Regions from separate parts of the Paenibacillus germinis genome, predicted to be linked through region 1. Evidence: riboswitches for the same ligand, from Rfam matches in the RefSeq annotation. Region 1 holds a riboswitch; each other region holds the start of a gene.

Region 1 (6,205 bases):
TGATTCGGATTATTCAGCAATTCCCTCTTCTTTACTGGCCTCCGGTCAGAAGACCGGATATATCCAGCAAGGCAAAAACTACTTGTACTATCAGGTGGGCAAGGAAACCGGATATACGTATACCAGTGTTATTCCCTCTTCACAAATCAAAGCAAAAATCGTGCGTTTGAACTGGCTGTTAGCTGGATTTCTCCTATTGTCTATAGCAATTAGTCTCGGAGCCTCCATTTTTTTCACGAAACGCTTGAACAATCCGATCCGCAAAATATTGGATTCCATTCAACACCATCATGTATCCATGCCAACAAACAGCAGCATCAGAGAATTCGATTTCATTAGCGAAAAGATTAAGGATATTTCGCAAGCTCATCACGATATCCGACAGGACTTGACTCGGAAGAACTCGCTTCTGAAAAATTACGCGTACATCAATCATCTCAAGCAAATTCACACCAACACGCAAGATTTGAAGATGCATATGGCTTTTGACACACCGTTTGTTCTTATCGGTTTTCATTTGACCTTTAGAAGCCATAACCTAAAGCAAATCGACATTCATATACCGAAGGCTTCTTTCTTTATCAGAGAGCTGATCCATACCCATATTTCGCAATCGTTTAACGACTCGTTAACCTTCCAAATCGAGCAGAATTTAATCCTTACCCTTATTTTCTCGAAGGGCGACGAGTCGAATCAGATCGAAGAACATCTACAACGGTTGAGGAAAATATTCGATATGGATCAGCTATACTGCTTGATCACGATCGCAGTCAGTCCGCATCAAACAGACCCGACCGCTTTTACAGAAACCTATGGACACATTTTACGATTACTGGAGTCGAGGAAATTAGGAGAGGATGCCCAGATTATCCCTTTTTCCACTAAAATAACAGGAGATATACCTGAGGATTGGGAAAGAAACGAGCTCCAAGCACATATGGAGGCCGGAAACGAGAAGGAGTTATTGCGAATAGGCAGAAAGATGCTTGCTTTACTGGAAAAAAAGGAAGCATCCGTTGAGTATTTCGTTAGATTTGCCCAAAGCTTTTCCCAGCAATTGTTGAAAAGCTTCTCGCCTGCTGAACGGGATCGTCTGTTAGAAACCATACAGGATGAGAAGCCCCATGATTGTTATACCTTAGAGGCGTTTGATCGATATCTGGAGCAGCTTGTGGCAGCGGCCTGTATCCTATACGACCATAAAAAGGATCAAACAGATCCGATATGCGACTTCGTTCTGACCTACATTCACAACCATTATGGTGACGATATCTCATTAGATATTATCTCTGATCATCTGAAAATAACGTCGTCCTATTTATCCACTTATTTCAAAGAAAAGATGGGAATGAATTTTAGTGATTATGTGCAAACCTATCGAATGAAAAAAGCAGCCGAGCTGCTGGAGACATCAGAATTGAAGGTAAACGAAGTGGCGCAGCGAGTAGGGTACCTCAGTGTTAACTCTTTTATCCGGAACTTTAAGAAGTTTACGGGATATCCGCCAGGTGAGTATCGAAAAAGAAATTAAAAAATCTTCATGAAGAGAGCTTTGAATGATAGTTCCTGCCGTTTTGGGAAAAAATAGTGGGAGCAATGAAGATCTCACCGGCAGCCCCGACATTGAGTTTAATAATCACAATCCATTAGTATCGGGGTAAGGTACTATATAGCAAGGATGTGAAACAAGTATGGATACGCTGCCACATTTCCGTGAGCCTGATCTGATCGAATATATGCAGCTGGTGAAACAGACGATGTTGGAGCGTTATGATACCTTCATAGATAGCCATACACAAGTTCGAATCGCCAGTCTCAAACCTGTAGGATCGATCTGAACCATGGATAACAATGGTATTAACAACATTACATCTCCCGAATCAGATTTTGCATCTGAAAACGATTTCTAGATAGCTAGGACAACAACAGGACAACCGAGCCAACCGGGAATATTTTGAGCTACCTCTAGGCCTTAAACTACGTGTCAACAAGGCACGTAGTTTAAGGCCTAGAGGAGCTTCTCTAAGGACCGAAAGACATTTAAATGATTCCCAGTGCGGTCGGGGGTTCGAATCCCTCCTGGGACGTTCATGCACGGCAAAGGATCGCGAGAAATCGCGATCTTTTTTTGTTTATCTGCATTTCTTAAAATAATAAATTTCTCTATGCTACGAATCTTTCATATTGTGTTATACTCTTTTCAATTACATATTTTTTCGAATAAATGAGGTGCCCTTGTGTAGCAAGCAAGGGGTAACAGGGAATCGGGTGCAAATCCCGAGCGGTCCCGCCACTGTATTCGGGGAGTTTCTTTCTATCATGTCACTTGATGCATATTCAGGGAAGGCTGAAAGAAACGATGATCCGAGAGCCAGGAGACCTACCTTCATTTATGCACCCAGAAACCTTCGCGGAAAGGAGCGGTGTACGTCAAGTCTCTCGACATCTAGCTTATATTTGTCGTTTATTCGCACGTACCCACGGCCAATCCATCAGGATTGGTCTTTTTTGTTCGTTACTCAAACATTAAATTAGGAGGAATTAAAAAAACATGCAATCAAAAACACGAAAGACAAAGGTCACTAGCTTCTTACTAGTGGTTATAGGGTTAGTCCTCTATCTATTCATTAATGAACCGCAAACCGTCTACGGCATGCACATTATGGAAGGATTTCTCCCCGTAGGTTGGGCAATATTTTGGTGGGCAGCCTTCCTTCCGTTCTTCTTTCTAGGTGTCCGAGCACTTATCAAAATTACGAAAGAACATCCAGAGCTCAAAATTATGCTCGGCCTTGCTGGCGCATTCACCTTCGTACTGTCGGCATTGAAGATCCCTTCTGTAACCGGAAGCAGCTCTCACCCAACAGGTACAGGTTTAGGGGCAGTAATGTTCGGACCGCTCCCTATGAGCGTCCTAGGATCGATTGTATTATTGTTTCAAGCGGTTTTACTTGCTCATGGAGGACTTACAACACTCGGGGCAAATGCTTTCTCTATGGCCCTCTCCGGTCCAGTAGTTGGTTACTTCATATATAAGTCCATGATGAAAACAACCGGCAAACAAAAATGGTCGATATTTCTGGCGGCTGCTCTTGCCGACTTATCCACATACATTGTTACTTCTGTTCAATTAGCTCTTGCATTCCCAGCTGAACAAGGTGGATTTATAGCATCCTTCTTGAAATTCGGCGGCATTTTTGCCATTACGCAAATCCCTCTTGCCATTAGTGAAGGCATTTTAACTGTATTAATATGGAATTGGTTACAATCTTACAGTCCTAATGAACTATCTATTTTACAACGAAAAATGAAAGGAGCTTCTGAACTATGAAAACTCGAACCGCAAATACCCTCATGCTGATTGCCGTTGTATTATTGGCAGTCTTGCCCCTTATTTTCGTACAAGGTGAATTTGGTGGAGCTGATAACGCCGCTGAACAATTAATTCAGAGCATTCAACCTTCCTATACGCCATGGTTCTCTTCTTTATTTGAGCTCCCAGCTGAGACGGAAAGTATGCTATTCGCCTTACAAGCCGCCATCGGAGCTGGCTTCATCGGGTTTGCCTTTGGCTTTTTCAAAGGGAAAGCGTCTAAATCCAAAAACCAATGATGAAATTAATCGATTCTCTCTCCTATAAAAATGCCTTACGCCCCCTATCACCGATGTGGAAGTGCGGCTTTGCAGTTACCATGCTGCTGTTTTCTTATCTAACGCACCCAGCGGTTCAGGTAGTTATAGCCTTTTGGATGGCCCTATGGACGGTAGGCTATGCTCGTGTTCCAATCAAATATTATGTTACTGTCATCGGTGCTGCATGCCTATTTTTTGTAGGTAGTGTACCCGCTCTAGTCGTAGAGATCCGCCCTTTGCAAGAAGCATTGCCTGATATCCATGAGGTGGCGGCCTTTACATTTATCGACTGGAAGTTGTCCGTTACTTCAACAGGTCTTTTGCTAATTGGCAAATTATTCGTTCGTATTATAGCGAGCCTAAGCTGCGTGTCCTTTATTATGTTCAGCACTCCTTTTTCCGAAATGCTGCAAGTCTTACAAAAAGTTCGTGTTCCCAAGCTGGTTCTGGAAATTATGCTTATTATGTATCGGTTTCTGTTCATCCTATTTGAAATTGCCAATAACATGTATGTAGCTCAGCAATCAAGAGGCGGTCAGACCGGTTTCCAAAACAGATTGAAGGATACAGCCATTATTATTGTTCAAATGTTTATCAAAACGATGCAGCGGTATAAATCATTGTCAAATGGCCTTGTCTCCCGAGGCTTTACGGATGACATTCACATGGCCCCCTACCGAGCTAATCCTGTACCTTTTCGTTATAAATTGGAAAGTTATGTAGGAATCACGCTCTTACTGCTGCTTGAAATTTGGCTGCGCTGGAATTGGAGGAGTATCCGATGAGCACGATTTTAGAAACCTTAGAAGTAAGTTTCAGCTATCCCGCTTCACAGACCAAGGCTTTAAACAAATTAAAGCTCCGCATCCCCGAGGGGAAAAAAACGGCCATTTGCGGTCATAACGGTTCTGGCAAATCGACTTTATTTCTTCAAGCTATTGGCATTCATTCACCTTCATCGGGCCAAGTTTTATGGAAGAACGAACCTTTGACCTACACTCGCAAAGAACTTAAACAATTACGTCAAGACGTTGGTCTTGTCTTTCAAGATCCGGAACAGCAGCTTATTCTGAACACTCCTTATGAGGATGTCACCTACGGTCTGCGGAATGCTGCTATTCCTGAGCCTGAGATTACTCGCCGAGCAGAAGCTATATTACGAACCATGGGACTCGAACACTTAGCACATACACCCATTCACCACTTAAGCCTCGGTCAAAAGAAGCGAGTAGCCCTAGCCGGTGTGCTTGTGCTTGAACCAAAGCTGCTGCTTCTCGATGAACCAACGGCCTATCTGGATCGCATATCGGAACAACAGCTTGTAGAGGAACTTGACCGTATAAATAGTCGCGGAATCACATTAGTCATGGCCACCCATGATATGAACCTAGCCTACTCATGGGCTGATTGGATTCTCGTGATGGATCAAGGACAGTGCGTCATGGAAGGTACGCCAGATGAAATATTCAAAGATAGCAAGGCTATCAATCATCTTGGTCTTGATAGGCCCATGCTGCTAGATTTGTGGGAAGCATTGCCTGAAGCTAGCCGTCAAGGAGTCTCAGCGCCAAGAAATGTGAAGGACTTTACAGCATTATTACAGAAAGTCTATTGATAATTATCATTAACGAATATATATAGAGTTAAAAAGAGGCTGTCCCAACAGTGATAATTAGAGGGACAGCTTCTTCATGTATACATGCAATGCATGCAAAAATCTATCAATGGTAGGCCCTCTCGTTCCGTTAATTCAATGAACAAGTATGACAAATAAGTGCGGAAAACGCGCTTTCAGTGAAGTTCGGCGAGCCCACAGGGTCTGAGAAGCTGAAAATCGACTTTTCAGCAGATCATCCTGCGCATCAGCGCTGAACAAGCGCGAAAAACGCGCTTATTCTGGAGCATCCGAACCAATAAGCGCGAAAAACGCGCTTTCAGAGAGAGCTCTGCGAGCCCACAGAGTCTGAGAAGCTGAAAATCGACTTCTCAGCAGATCATCCTTAGCGTCCGCGCTGAATAAGCGCGGAAAACGCGCTTATTCTGGAGGGCACGAATAGGGCTGTCCAATGTCAATTCATGATTTTTGAGCCCCCACTTAGAATCAGATTCATATGTAAAAAGAACCTCCACTCTTCCACTTTATTAGTGGGAATTGGAGGTTCTTTTGTGTAAATTTGGAACACGCTCAATCATGCGAACACTTTTAGGATAGCCCACATGTTAAAACTTTCATTCTCTTATTATTTGCTTTGTATGCGGCTAATGCCCTCATTTCCATTTCCGGTTGGCACAAAGCGTTCCTCAAAGCTATAAGTCATATGTTCTTGGAGTGGTTTCCCCTCAAGTAAATGCTCTCGAACAAGCCTTCTCCCAGCCTCTGGTGTCATTTCCTTGTACCAAATTCCTTGCGGATACACCGTTACAACACCAGCATCCTGACAGCGACCATTACATCTAGTCCGAGTTGTATGTATAAAATGTTCGGCTCCGTGCTTCGAAATTTCATCTCGGATGGCTAGCGTTGTTTCATCTCCTGAATTTTTCAGACAAGATCCTCCGTTACAGATAAGTA
Region 2 (6,205 bases), on a different contig from region 1:
ATAAGTCCGGTTACGAAGGCAACAATAGGGATCGACCATTGCCCAAACCACGCTACTTGCAGTCCAAAATAGATTAAAAATGCGGCTCCTACAGAAGCCCCCGAGGATACACCGAGTGCATAAGGATCCGCAAGCGGATTGCGCAGCACACCTTGAAAAGCTGCCCCTGCAATAGAGAGTGAGGCCCCTACAAGAATCCCCAGTAATACACGAGGAAATCGTACTTTATTAATGATTTGTTCCGACGACTGCGGCCAGGTGACATCGATGTGATCTCCCAGCCAAGGGATATGCTTGGCGAGAATACTGGCAATTTGCAGAACGGGGAGATTAGCGGTACCCAGCGACAAACTCGCCACAATAGAAAGAAGAAGGAGTATAACCCCTACTCCTCCCCATAGCATTAATTTTCTTTTCATTTTATTTCACCAGTTCGGGATAAATGCCTTTCGCCATTTCAAGCAGTCCATCGGTCATTCTTGGACCGGGACGACTGAGCATGTTCTGGTCGAGGCCAATCACCTGCTTGTTCTTCACGGCATCAATGGCATCCCAGCCGCTTCGCGTGCGGATAATTTCCTCTAGTGGTTTCTTGCTTTTAGTATCGACGACCCCATTGGCGAACAAAATTACACCTGGGTTTTGTTGAATGATTTTCTCTTCACTGATTTGATACCAGCCTTTTCCGTCTCCTGCGACGTTAATCCCGCCAGAAAGCTTGATCAATTCATCCATGTATTCGCCACTGCCCACTGTCCATCCCGGAGCAAATTCAATGTATACCTTTTTCTTGTTCTCTTGCTTGACGTCTTTCACTGCATTAACAACCTTTTGACGGTCCGCTTTCATCTTAGCAACCACTTTTTCCGCTTGCTCCTGATGATCTGTAATCAATCCGTAGGTTTGAATGTTAGCAATGGCATCATCCAAGGTTTTCGGCTCCACTTTAAACACGTTAATATTCAAAGTACGCAGCTTTTCTACCGTATCAGCTTTCATCGAAACCCCTGTGAATACGACATTCGCGTTAGCTGCAATAACTGCTTCTTGGTTAGGCTTCGTTATACTGCCAAGCTTCGGTTTTGTTTTAGCCGCTTCTGGATAATCATCAAAATCAGATACACCAACAATATTAGCCTCCAGCCCAATTGCAAAAAGAGCTTCAGTTTCCGCCGGGGACACGGATGCAATACGCTCAGGCGCTTTATCAAAGGTAAACTCCTTGCCCGTTGCATCCTTTATTTTCAAAGGATAGACCGTCTTTTTGGCTGCCGTTGATGGGGCCGTCGTTGCAGCAGGAGCTTTCGTCCCTTCCCCGCCAAGCTTAGACGGATTGGAAATTTCCGTTTCCTTTTTACCACAAGCTGCGAGACTAATTGCTGTTACTAGCGCTACTGTAAGAATAAATGCTTTTTTTACTGAATTCCTTTTCATCTAATAAACCCTCTCTCTGAACAATTATTTCGATTGACCCCAAGGATAAACGGCTGCGACGTCTCTCAGAGACGAGCGCGTTTGTCAAGGTTGATGTGGAGCAAAGTATAAAACTTATACTTTCTTATCAACTAACAAAAAAGCCCCTTTGTTCTCGAAGGAACAAAAGGGACGATAAATCGCGGTGCTCAGCAACCCTAAGGTTACTTCCTGATTTAACGCGATCCTTTTCCTCGAAGGATGTCGTAAACGGCACCATGGGCAGGTATCCTGACTCTCCCGGCAACTCAATGCCTGGATTACAGTGGCGGGACCGTGCCGGACTTTAACCGGCTTCCCTTTTAAGCGGCAATCTCTTCTTAATGAGCTTACCAGCACCTATGGCTGCATATTTTACTATCAATCTATTTGTCGATTATAGACTTCTTGTTACTTTTGTGCAATTACTTTGAGCACTTGCTTTGACTCATTCAACTTCGGAGCATTTTGAGGAATAAAAGCCACCAAGCCTTTTCCTTCAAAGCCTTGCTCTTTCATCCATTTGTTTCCTGTAAGAGGAATACCATAGAGATGCTTTTCAGCAGGCTTACCTTCTTCAGCGATTTGAATAACGCCATCCGGATAATCTTCCGGTTTGATCGTATCATCCAAAGAAACGAAACCCGCTTGATTACTTAGTGATTTGAATTGATCTTCGGCAAGTATGAAGATGCCGTTGCCTCCTGCAGCTAGCTCCACAATCATTTTTTCCAACGAAAATATAGGGGATGTATTGATTTTGACTGTAGGAACCTCGCCCACCTTGGACTTCAAGGAACTCTCCAGCTTGTCCCCCGCTTCACTTGGAAAACCATTAGAGCCCATCATAAATATAGAAACATCCGGCTTCGGCCCGCCGCAACCCGTAAGGAACACCATAAGTCCCATCATCATAACCAACAGCCATTTCACTTTCATGTTGTAAGCGTACCTCCGTTTGTTATCTGAATCCATCGATAGTCGCGAGAAAAGTCGGTTTTCACCGACTTTTTTTCCCATTATGCATATATTCATTTATTTTTTGGTCTAGGATTGTGCTTAATTCAACGACGGTATCAGATGTCATTTCTTCCCCATCAAAAACCATCTTTTCTAACCTTCGTCGCAGAGAATGAATCTCTTCTTCTAATAAGGTAAGGGAGTTTTGCTTCTTCGCACGCTTGGTCAACCAACTTTGTCCGAAATCCTGTTCACGAATTTGAAAATGTTTTTGATAGGTTGATAGTTGATATTCCATAAAAGCCATGCTCATCCCTCCTTACTACAAGAATACCAGTTTTCATCAATAATGAACATATTTATTTACGTTATTCTTTACAATTTTCTCATAAAATTTCCAATTCTCTCTAAAGCTTCATTTAGTTGAGAAACACTATAAGCATATGAACAACGTAAGAAGCCTTCTCCACCTAAACCAAACACATCTCCAGGCACAGCAGCAACCTTTGACTCAAATAATAGCCGCTGGGCAAACTCTTCTGAAGTTAATCCTGTAGCAACAATACTTGGAAATGCATAGAAAGCGCCTTGCGGCTCATGGCATTCTAGACCAATATCTCGGAACCCTTTTACAATTAGACGTCTGCGCTGGTTATAGGACTCGATCATCCGATCTTTTTCTTCCATGCCATTCGTCAACGCCTCGTGAGCAGCAACTTGACCCATGACAGGTGCGCACATCACGGTATATTGATGAATTTTGGTCATCGCCGAAATCAGTTCCTGGTGACCGCAGGCATATCCCATCCGCCAGCCTGTCATGGCAAAAGCTTTAGAGAAACCGCTAACCAAGATTGTCCGATCTTTCATACCAGGAATAGCCGCAAAGCTCACATGCTTCTGACCATAAGTCAGCTCTGCATATATCTCATCGGAAATGACAATAAGATCATTTTCTTCAATGACTTTGGCAATCGGCAGCCAATCCTCATAGGTCATAATACCGCCTGTTGGATTGCTAGGATAGCAGAGAATTAATATTTTAGAACGTGGCGTAATCGCGTCGCGAAGTGCTTTCTCAGTCAGCTTGAACTGGTCCTTCGCGAAGGTCTCGATCCCAACAGCTACACCGCCACTTATGCTCGTAATTGGGGAATACGAAATATAACAAGGTTCAGGTATAAGAATCTCGTCACCCGGCGTTATCAAAGCTCGGAGTGCTAAGTCAATCGCTTCACTGCCGCCTACCGTAACAAGAACCTCATTCGATGGCTCATATTTCACTTTAAACGACGTATGAAGGTAATCGGCAATCGCTTCACGAAGCTCAGGAATACCTGAGTTTGGCGTGTATTTCGTTCTACCGCGTTCCAAGGAATGCACAGCCGCTTCACGAACATGCCAAGGCGTTGAGAAATCCGGTTCCCCTACACCAAGAGAAATTATATCTTCCTTGCTGTTACTCACCAAATCAAAAAACTTCCGAATACCTGAAGGCTTCATTTCACGTACGGCAGGAGCGAGGTAGTCCTTCATCGATTTTCCCTTATTCTGCTGGATCGTTATCTCATCTTTGATCATGGCGTTCCCTCTTCTTTACGGCGAAACGAGCATTCGGTGATCATCTTCCTGATCCTCGAATATAATGCCGTCTTGTTTGTATTTTTTTAATATAAAATTCGTCTTTGTTGAAAGTACACGGTCAATCGGCGAAAGCTTGTTGGACACGAAAGAAGCGACTTGTTTGAGGGAACTGCCCTCAATTTCTACAAGCAAATCATAAGCGCCAGACATGAGATAAACCGATTTGACTTCTGGATATAAATAGATCCGTTCCGCGATAGCATCAAACCCGTGTCCGCGTTCCGGCGTAATTTGCACTTCAATTAGGGCGGTAACCTTTTCGTCATCCACTTTACTCCAGTTAACTACTGTCGCGTATTTGACGATGACCTTATCCGCTTCCATCTCGCTTATCGCTCGCGCCACCTCGGCCTCCGCCGTTCCTAGCATAGTGGCGATCAAGTCCGCACTCCTGCGGGCATCTTCCTTCAGTAGTTCGAGAATATTAAGCTTCAAAGCATCCATGGTTAAACCTACCTTTCTGAAATCTGATTCGTTCATCCTTTAATCTTACAATGAATTGCTGTCCTAATTCAATTACTGAGCTTGTTTTAGAGCGGAATATTTTTGTATAACCGAAATTTCCACCTCACAAATAAGAAAAAGGCCACCGGGACCTCCCGAGTAGCCTCTGCCTACAAGTAATTATCAGGATTGTCCGTGAACCAAACTAACCTTCGATTCGGCTTGCAGCAACTTGTTCATCATAGTTTCAATTTCACGATGCTCATACGTAGGACGCACATGGACATGATATTCTCCCGTCAAACAACCGATTCCGACAAGTTTATTCTCATCATAAACCGAGATAACATGCTCCGATTGGAAATCGTTCCAATTCACAATGGCTTGAGCTCCAAATGTTATGCATTCTTCTGTATATGTCTGTATAAATTCCTGGAATTGACCTTCTTCAGGAAACGCATTAATGTAGGCTAATTTCACTGTATTTCCACCTTTCACCCCAAACCTTCTTATACTTATAATTATACTCAAATATGAATTTTTATTCAATATTCTTTTATTATCTTTTTTTTAAGAAATAATGAAGAACGGCCCATCCGATCATTTGGATCCGGTGGGCCGCTCATATTTGCTAACTTATCCATGAATTTAATCATGTATTTAATCAAAAATGTCCATACTCAAATATCTTTCGCCCGTATCCGGTGCAATACAGAGCACTCTCTTGCCCACTCCTAGCTTACGAGCTACCTGCATACCTGTCCACACGGAGGCTCCGGCCGAAGGTCCCACAAGGATGCCTTCCTTGCTGGCCAGATCTTTCATGGTTCGAATTGCATCTTCGTCAGTCACCTGCACGATCTGATCGTATACGTTTGTGTTCAGAATAGCCGGTACGAAGCCTGGACTCGTACCAACGAGTTTATGCGGACCTGGACTTCCTCCAGACAGTACCGGTGAACCCTTCGGCTCCACCACATAAATCTGGATATCCGGCAGCTTTTCCCGGAGCACCTCGCCCGTTCCGGTGATCGTTCCGCCCGTGCCTGAAGTTGCTACGAAAGCATCCAGACGCCCGTCCATTTGCTCCAGAATTTCGGGAGCTGTTGTCGTCCGATGAATGCTCGGATTCGCTGGATTTTCGAACTGCTGCGGGATATAGCTGCCAGGTATCTGATCCCTCAGCTCCTTCGCTTTCTCAATCGCACCCGGCATCCGCAGCGCGGCGGGAGTGAGTACGACCTCTGCGCCATAGGCCTTGAGCAGATTAATCCGTTCTTTGGTCATATTGTCCGGCATGATTAGAATAGCCTTGTAGCCTCTAGCAGCTGCATTCATGGCAAGTCCAATGCCAGTATTACCGCTAGTCGGCTCAATAATCGTAGCGCCAGGACGAAGCAGTCCATCTTTCTCCGCCTGTTCGATTAAATTAAACGCAGCGCGGTCTTTTACACTGCCGCTTGGATTAAAGTATTCAAGCTTCACGTAGAGCTCCGCATCATTCGGACCTACCAATCGGTTAATCCGCACGGCCGGTGTATCACCAATCAGCTCTGTGATGCTATTCACCATTTTTTTATGTGTCAAGGGTTACCCCCTCCTCTTCCCAATAAAACAATCTATACCCACATTTTTATCGGGAAGCGTGAAAGATGTCAAGTTCTAATTACAGTTAACTGCTTCTTCATAAAGTACCAGCTGACCA
Region 3 (6,205 bases), on a different contig from region 1:
GGACTGCCGCCCTTACGGCCAATGTTCGTGATGAACGGAATGTCCAGCTTGGCCAGTTCATCCTTCGATTCCGCTGCGGAAACGAATCCAACAGGCACACCGACGATGAGCCCTGGCTTCGCGATTCCTTCTTTGACGAGGCGAATCAGCTCCAGCAGGGCTGTCGGTGCATTCCCGATGGCATAAATAGCTCCATCCGCTTCCTTAATCGCTTTGCGAATGGAAATAATCGCCCGTGTCGTGTTCAGACGCTTGGCTTCCTCCATGACATCCTTATCCGAGATATACACTCTCACATCGCCGCCGAATTGCTCAATACGCGGCTTACTAATGCCGACTTGTACCATCTGAACGTCGGCCACAACGATTTTGCCAGCTCGAATGGCAGCAATCCCCGCTTCGATGGCTCTCGGATGAAAGACAAGACTGCGTCCTAATTCAAAATCCGCTGATGCATGAATTACACGCTGTACAACTGGGTATTGTTCCGGAGTAAACGTATGATCGCCTAATTCCTCTGTAATCATCTCAAAGCTTTTCTCTTCAATTTCTTGCGGTTGTACCGTTAATGGCTTAAAATCCGTATGAAAATCCATTTATTTAGCCCTCCTTATGAATACTATCGTTTATAAATTGTATAACACCTTGAAAGTCAGAATAGAGCGTCCCATATTCAAGTTCAGGTCTACCTATCACAATACTCGGAATACCCATTTCCAGCGCTGCTTCAAGCTTCTCATCCACGGCTCCGACTTTCCCGCTTTCTTTCGTTATCATCAAAGTAACTTTGTAATGGTCATATAGAGCTTTATTTAACTCTTTGGAAAAAGGGCCCTGCATAGCCACAATATTTTTCTGCTCAATGCCCAGTTCTTCGCATTTCTCCATATTATCTTGGCGCGGAAGCATCCGCGCAATGAGCCTCGTATCGGGAAGCCCAATTAGACGATCAGCAAAAATCTTCAACGTTTTGCTGCCGGTTGTCAGCATAATGCTGCCACGCTTCTCAGCTGCTAATTCTGCAGCTTGTTTATAATCATCAACCGTCGTAACAAGTGCACTTTGTTCAATGGACAAGCTTTGACGTTCGAAACGTACATAAGGAACAGCCGCCAATTTAGCAGCCGCCATCGCATTCTTCGACGCTTCCTCAGCAAAAGGATGGGTCGCATCAACGACCACGCGTAAGCCTTTATCTTGAATTAGCTGATTCATATCTTCCGCTGTTAAGCGACCTGTGAGTACCGCAAGCCCTTCCGCATCCATGCTCTTCGCTGCACTTTCGGTTACAACCGTTGTGAGCACAGCATAACCTGCTGCGCGAATTCCTAACGCCAACTCCCTAGCATCACTCGTACCTGCAAGAACGAGAATCATCGTTTGTCACCTCTTGAATGAGCATGGTCATGATCATGGGCGTGATGATCGTGGTCATGATCGTGGTCGTGGTCGTGATGGTGATGATCGTCATGATCATGATGGTGATGATGATCGATATGCTTCATCGCCTCTAGACGATATTGACACATGTCGCAGTTCATCTTCACTTCATCTTGAAGCGCTTCCTGCGCGCGTCCAATCAGAATCTCTTGAAGCATCGGATGGAAGCCGAAATATGGAGCCATCTGGAATTGTTTATCTGGATATGTCTCCCGATACCCTTGAACCATTTGTTCCATGCGCCCAATCAAAACGCCTGTGAACAGGAAATATGGCAAGATGATTACCTTCTTCGCGCCGAGCAGCAAACAGCGCTCAATCCCAGCATCCATCAGAGGTGCTGTAACTCCGATAAAGGCTGTTTCTACCCATTTCACCTGAAGCTTCTCCCAAAATAATCGTGAGATTTTAAACAAATCGCTATTCGCATCTGCATCACTGCTTCCACGCCCAACAATAAGTAAGGCTGTTTCACCTAAGTCCTCTTTCACTTGAACTCCGAGATCTTCTACCCTGGAGGATAAAATATCAAGAATTTGTTCATGAACCCCAATTGGTCTACCGTATGTAAATTTCAACAATGGATATTTTAATTTCGCATCATCAATAGCAGACGGGATATGAATTTTTGCATGCCCAGCCGCAAATAAGATAATCGGAATGACCACAATATGGGTAGCCCCTAATTCTACACAGCGATCAATTCCTTGCATGATCGTTGGTTGAACAAACTCTAGGAAACAGGTCTCCACTATTTGCTCTTTCATCTTACTCGCAATTTCTGAAACAAAAAGGCGTACTTCCTCATTCCCGCCTTCTTCCCGACTCCCATGACCCACAAATAAAACAGCATTCATCTTTTATTTCCCCCTAATTCTAATCGCCGCAAATGGCATTTTCGATAACGAAACCTACCATTTCTTGATGGCGGTAGCCTTCAATTTCTTTGACACGCTTGAAAAATTTATGAAACCGTTCGTTCGGATGTCCTTCTTTTTGGTAACGTTCCACGATTCTGCCAACTAAATCGACAAGCTCTGCTGGGTCAATTCCTTCTGCAACAGGTTGAGCCGCATGTGCATTTCGTCCTACTGTTTTTCCGCCAAGAAAAAGATCGAATTTCTCTTTGCGGTAGACAATGCCGATATCTTGCTGAACAGCCCCATAACAAGCCATGCCACACCCGTTGAACCCAATTTTCAACTCTTTAGGTACTTCTAGATTGCCAATTCGATGATGGATTGCTTCCGCATAAGGAATAGATTCACCTTTTTCTAAATTGCAAAAGTCGCATGCTTTGATCTGGGCAACATCACCAATCGGTGATAATAATAAACCAAGTGCACTTAGTTCGGATGTAATCTGTTTTGGGTTATTGGTTTGCACACGAACAATCAGTTGATGATGCGGTGAGTATTCAATATCTCCACGATCTCCAACAATCTCGCCTAACGCACAAAGTTGGGCTGCTGTTAACTTTTTATTCGCGATACCTGGGCTTACTGCAAACTCAAAGATAGATTGGGTCGCAGTCAGCTTCTCATCAAATTCAAATGGCACCTCTTCATTCCCTTTGGATACTGATACTAGCTGCAAAGCTTCCATTGCAAGCTGTAAGGAGTTACTTGGTGACAAATTCGGTGTTGACTTCAGCTGAGAAGGTTCTTTGATTTCAGTAACCTCGTCATCCATGAGTTCATCTTCTTCATCAAACTCCTCCATGGATTCATCCCAATCCTGCTCATCTAATTGCTCCAAAGCCCAGGGCTCTGCCTCGGATTTCAACCTTTGATGCGGCTTAAGCGGCTGTGTTTCAGCCCCTAATGTGTATTTCCGCTGATAACCGCGTGGTGTAATCATGAGACCGTCATACAACTTGGTTGCGGAATTGCCAATAATAATTGTCGTTAACATGCCAATATCATGATTCAGCATATCAGCCAGTGTCGTCACAACAACATGTTGACGATCTCGATACGCACTTTTGACAATCCCAACTGGCGTTAAAGGAGAACGATACTTAAGCAGAATGCGCTGAGTCTCAACAATCTGCCTGGTCCGTCGACCGCTTCGCGGGTTATAGAGGGCAATCACGAAATCAGCCATTCCCGCTGCCTCAACCCGCTTCGCAATCAGCTCCCACGGCGTAAGATGATCACTTAAGCTAATTGTGCAAGAATCATGCATAATAGGCGCTCCTAACAGAGAACCAGCCGAATGAACAGCTGAAATGCCAGGAATCACTTCCACTTGGACCCCATCCTCACGCGTCCAGCCTTGTTCCATCAATACCTCATAGACAAGACCGGCCATCCCATACACACCGGCATCTCCACTGGAAATAACGGCAACTTTCTTTCCTTGCTTGGCTTGCCGCACAGCCTCTTGTGCGCGACTCACTTCTTCCGTCATACCTGTTCGAACCACTTGCTGTTCGGTTAACAGACCTGCTATAAGATCCACATACGTGTTATATCCGATAATAACTTCGCTTTCCCCAATCGCTTCCCGTGCACGCTTCGTAATATGTTCAAAACTCCCCGGCCCAAAGCCGATAATGAGCAATTTTCCCGACAATTTGAATCACCCTTTCCGTTATTACACAAACAAAAAAAGCATCCCTAACATAAGTCATGTTAGAAATGCTTGGTAAATTACGACAGTTAACAAAACCAGAAGTAACCGCTCTCTAACACTCCCTAATTCCTCGTAGGGGTTATTGTGTTGTTGAACTAGGCAGGTCTCCTGACTTAATCATCCCCTTGCACCTTCCCAGGTTGTTACCCAGTGGTATTTTGCAAGGAGTTACCTTAATGAACGGCGATTATTACAGTGGCGGGTCCGTGCCGGTATTTCACCGGTCTTCCCTTTTAACCATACACCGAATGGATATATGGCACCTAATTCCTTTGATATGCAATTACGATCATCCTACCATCTATCGATAGGGTTGTCACGTATTTATTCATAGATGGCTCGGTAGAGTCCTTCCATCAAACTCTGATAACTACTAGGATCATAGGTCATTTCGGCAAAAGAAACTTGAATGACCTTATTGATCGTTTTAACGACAAAAAAACTATCCTCTCCACGATCCGGGTCAATATAGGTATAGCACTCTAAGTGACTGCTTCCCGTTCTTTGACGTAAAAATTCCGTTGCTTCCGCACTCAAATTCGCATATTTAGGCATAGTTAGCTTCCTTTCCATTTAAACGAAGTGATGCTATCTATTATAGCGTATTTCAACTCTTTGATTCCTATCAAAACGAGAAAGTATTTCTTTAATTTTCAGAATTTTCGTACTATAATAAATCTATCAAGATATCGCTTTCATTATATGAAGGAGGAATTGATATGAGCAGTCATGAAACGAATGGATTGGTGTTTGTCTTTACTGGCACTAGCGGTTCTGGTCGTAAAACAATTGCCCATCACATTGCCAAAGAGCTTGGTTTCTCATCTGTCGTCTCCTACACAACTCGAACACCTAGACCCAAAGAAATCAACGGGAAGGATTATAATTTCATCTCACGCAAAGTGTTCATCGATTGTGACATTGCAGGTGAATTTTTTCAAACTGTTGAAATTGACGGGAATTTCTATGGGATTAAGAAAGCGGACATCGATGAAGCGCTTCGCAAAGACGGACTTATCTATGTCATTGTGAATCGTTATGCAGCTAATCGTTTCAAGTATACATTTGGAGAAAGGGCTATCCGCTTGTTCATCTATGTCAACAAACAAACGATCATGGAACGCATGCTTGCTCGAAATACACCTACTGACGTCATTGACCACTACATGAATCACTACATAGAGGAAGTCTCCTACCGGAAGGATTGTGAGCATGTTTTTGAGAATATGAATTTACAAGAAACGATCGACAAAGTGAAGGCAACCATGCTCGCCCATATGCCAACTACAACTAGTTAAATATGCTAATAACGCCAAGAGACCCGGTGATCGACATCACCGAGTCTCTTTTTTACGATCCAACATTCATTTTAATGGCGCTTTTTTCCGCTTCAAGGCCACGAATCCGCCTAATAGTGATACCGGTACGATGACGACAAAGCCAATCAACTCATACCATAACGGAATACTATGATTGGTTAACATGGAATCAAATCCGATTGCAGCGCCGATGACACCAATAATGGCCGCATTGAAATATTCGGCACGCTTCGCAACCTTAGCGGCGATGTATCCGCCAAGAAACGACCAGAACAAACCAACTACCAATAGCAAAAGTAATAGGCCTACATTCGAATATATAACACTTACATCCTGCTCATCCACCGGGCGATTAGCAAAATATATACCGCCAATTAACGCAGTCGATATCAAAGTCCCCAAGTTATCAACCGCTACACCTAGCAGTACACCCAGAAAATGAAATTTTCGTTCACTTTTTTGTTCAACCATAGATTCTTCTTCTCTCCTGATCACTTCGATCTACCAGCCTTATCCATAATACCATGTGGCCGCCTTAGTATCCAGTTCTTACCTTGCAGACCTTGAAGAGTTTGCTGTCTCTTCGGCAATCTTCTTCACGTAGTAATTGCGCTTTTCAAGAAATTGAGTCATATATTTGGCTAAAAACAAGTGATCGACAAGCTTCCCCAATCCTCCGAAAGGTGAGGTGTAATCAAACGTATCCACCATCAAGGTGCCTTGTTCTACAGTTACAAATTCATGTGTATGATGAAATCGCTTGAACGCCCCTCTTACCATTTCATCTACAAAGTAATGCGGCTTAGCCA

The links. A riboswitch is a leader RNA that binds a small molecule or an ion and turns the genes downstream of it on or off. The one in region 1 is predicted to bind cobalamin.
Region 2: it holds a riboswitch for cobalamin, as region 1 does, so the genes downstream of both, GC102_RS18100 (ABC transporter substrate-binding protein) here and GC102_RS35680 (energy-coupling factor ABC transporter permease) in region 1, are expected to answer to the same signal.
Region 3: it holds a riboswitch for cobalamin, as region 1 does, so the genes downstream of both, cobJ (precorrin-3B C(17)-methyltransferase) here and GC102_RS35680 (energy-coupling factor ABC transporter permease) in region 1, are expected to answer to the same signal.

What each region holds. Positions count from the first base shown of each region.
Region 1 covers NZ_WHOC01000183.1:89,091-95,295, reverse strand. Annotated here, with positions in the region: gene GC102_RS35690 (helix-turn-helix transcriptional regulator) at 1-1,531, shown strand, start outside; gene GC102_RS35685 (hypothetical protein) at 1,692-1,838, shown strand; cobalamin riboswitch at 2,211-2,403, shown strand; gene GC102_RS35680 (energy-coupling factor ABC transporter permease) at 2,552-3,331, shown strand; gene GC102_RS35675 (energy-coupling factor ABC transporter substrate-binding protein) at 3,328-3,612, shown strand; gene cbiQ (cobalt ECF transporter T component CbiQ) at 3,609-4,418, shown strand; gene GC102_RS35665 (energy-coupling factor ABC transporter ATP-binding protein) at 4,415-5,248, shown strand; gene GC102_RS35660 ((2Fe-2S) ferredoxin domain-containing protein) at 5,874-6,205, opposite strand, start outside.
Region 2 covers NZ_WHOC01000089.1:68,697-74,901, forward strand. Annotated here, with positions in the region: gene GC102_RS18095 (FecCD family ABC transporter permease) at 1-419, opposite strand, end outside; gene GC102_RS18100 (ABC transporter substrate-binding protein) at 421-1,434, opposite strand; cobalamin riboswitch at 1,678-1,831, opposite strand; gene GC102_RS18105 (hypothetical protein) at 1,864-2,391, opposite strand; gene GC102_RS18110 (aspartyl-phosphate phosphatase Spo0E family protein) at 2,453-2,719, opposite strand; gene GC102_RS18115 (aminotransferase class I/II-fold pyridoxal phosphate-dependent enzyme) at 2,788-3,993, opposite strand; gene GC102_RS18120 (Lrp/AsnC family transcriptional regulator) at 4,009-4,500, opposite strand; gene GC102_RS18125 (hypothetical protein) at 4,684-4,980, opposite strand; gene cysK (cysteine synthase A) at 5,161-6,072, opposite strand; gene GC102_RS18135 (MFS transporter) at 6,156-6,205, opposite strand, start outside.
Region 3 covers NZ_WHOC01000149.1:146,578-152,782, forward strand. Annotated here, with positions in the region: gene GC102_RS28080 (precorrin-8X methylmutase) at 1-596, opposite strand, end outside; gene cobK (precorrin-6A reductase) at 601-1,377, opposite strand; gene GC102_RS28090 (sirohydrochlorin chelatase) at 1,374-2,297, opposite strand; gene cobJ (precorrin-3B C(17)-methyltransferase) at 2,317-4,017, opposite strand; cobalamin riboswitch at 4,159-4,359, opposite strand; gene GC102_RS28100 (hypothetical protein) at 4,402-4,632, opposite strand; gene GC102_RS28105 (guanylate kinase) at 4,797-5,375, shown strand; gene GC102_RS28110 (hypothetical protein) at 5,442-5,867, opposite strand; gene GC102_RS28115 (SRPBCC family protein) at 5,946-6,205, opposite strand, start outside.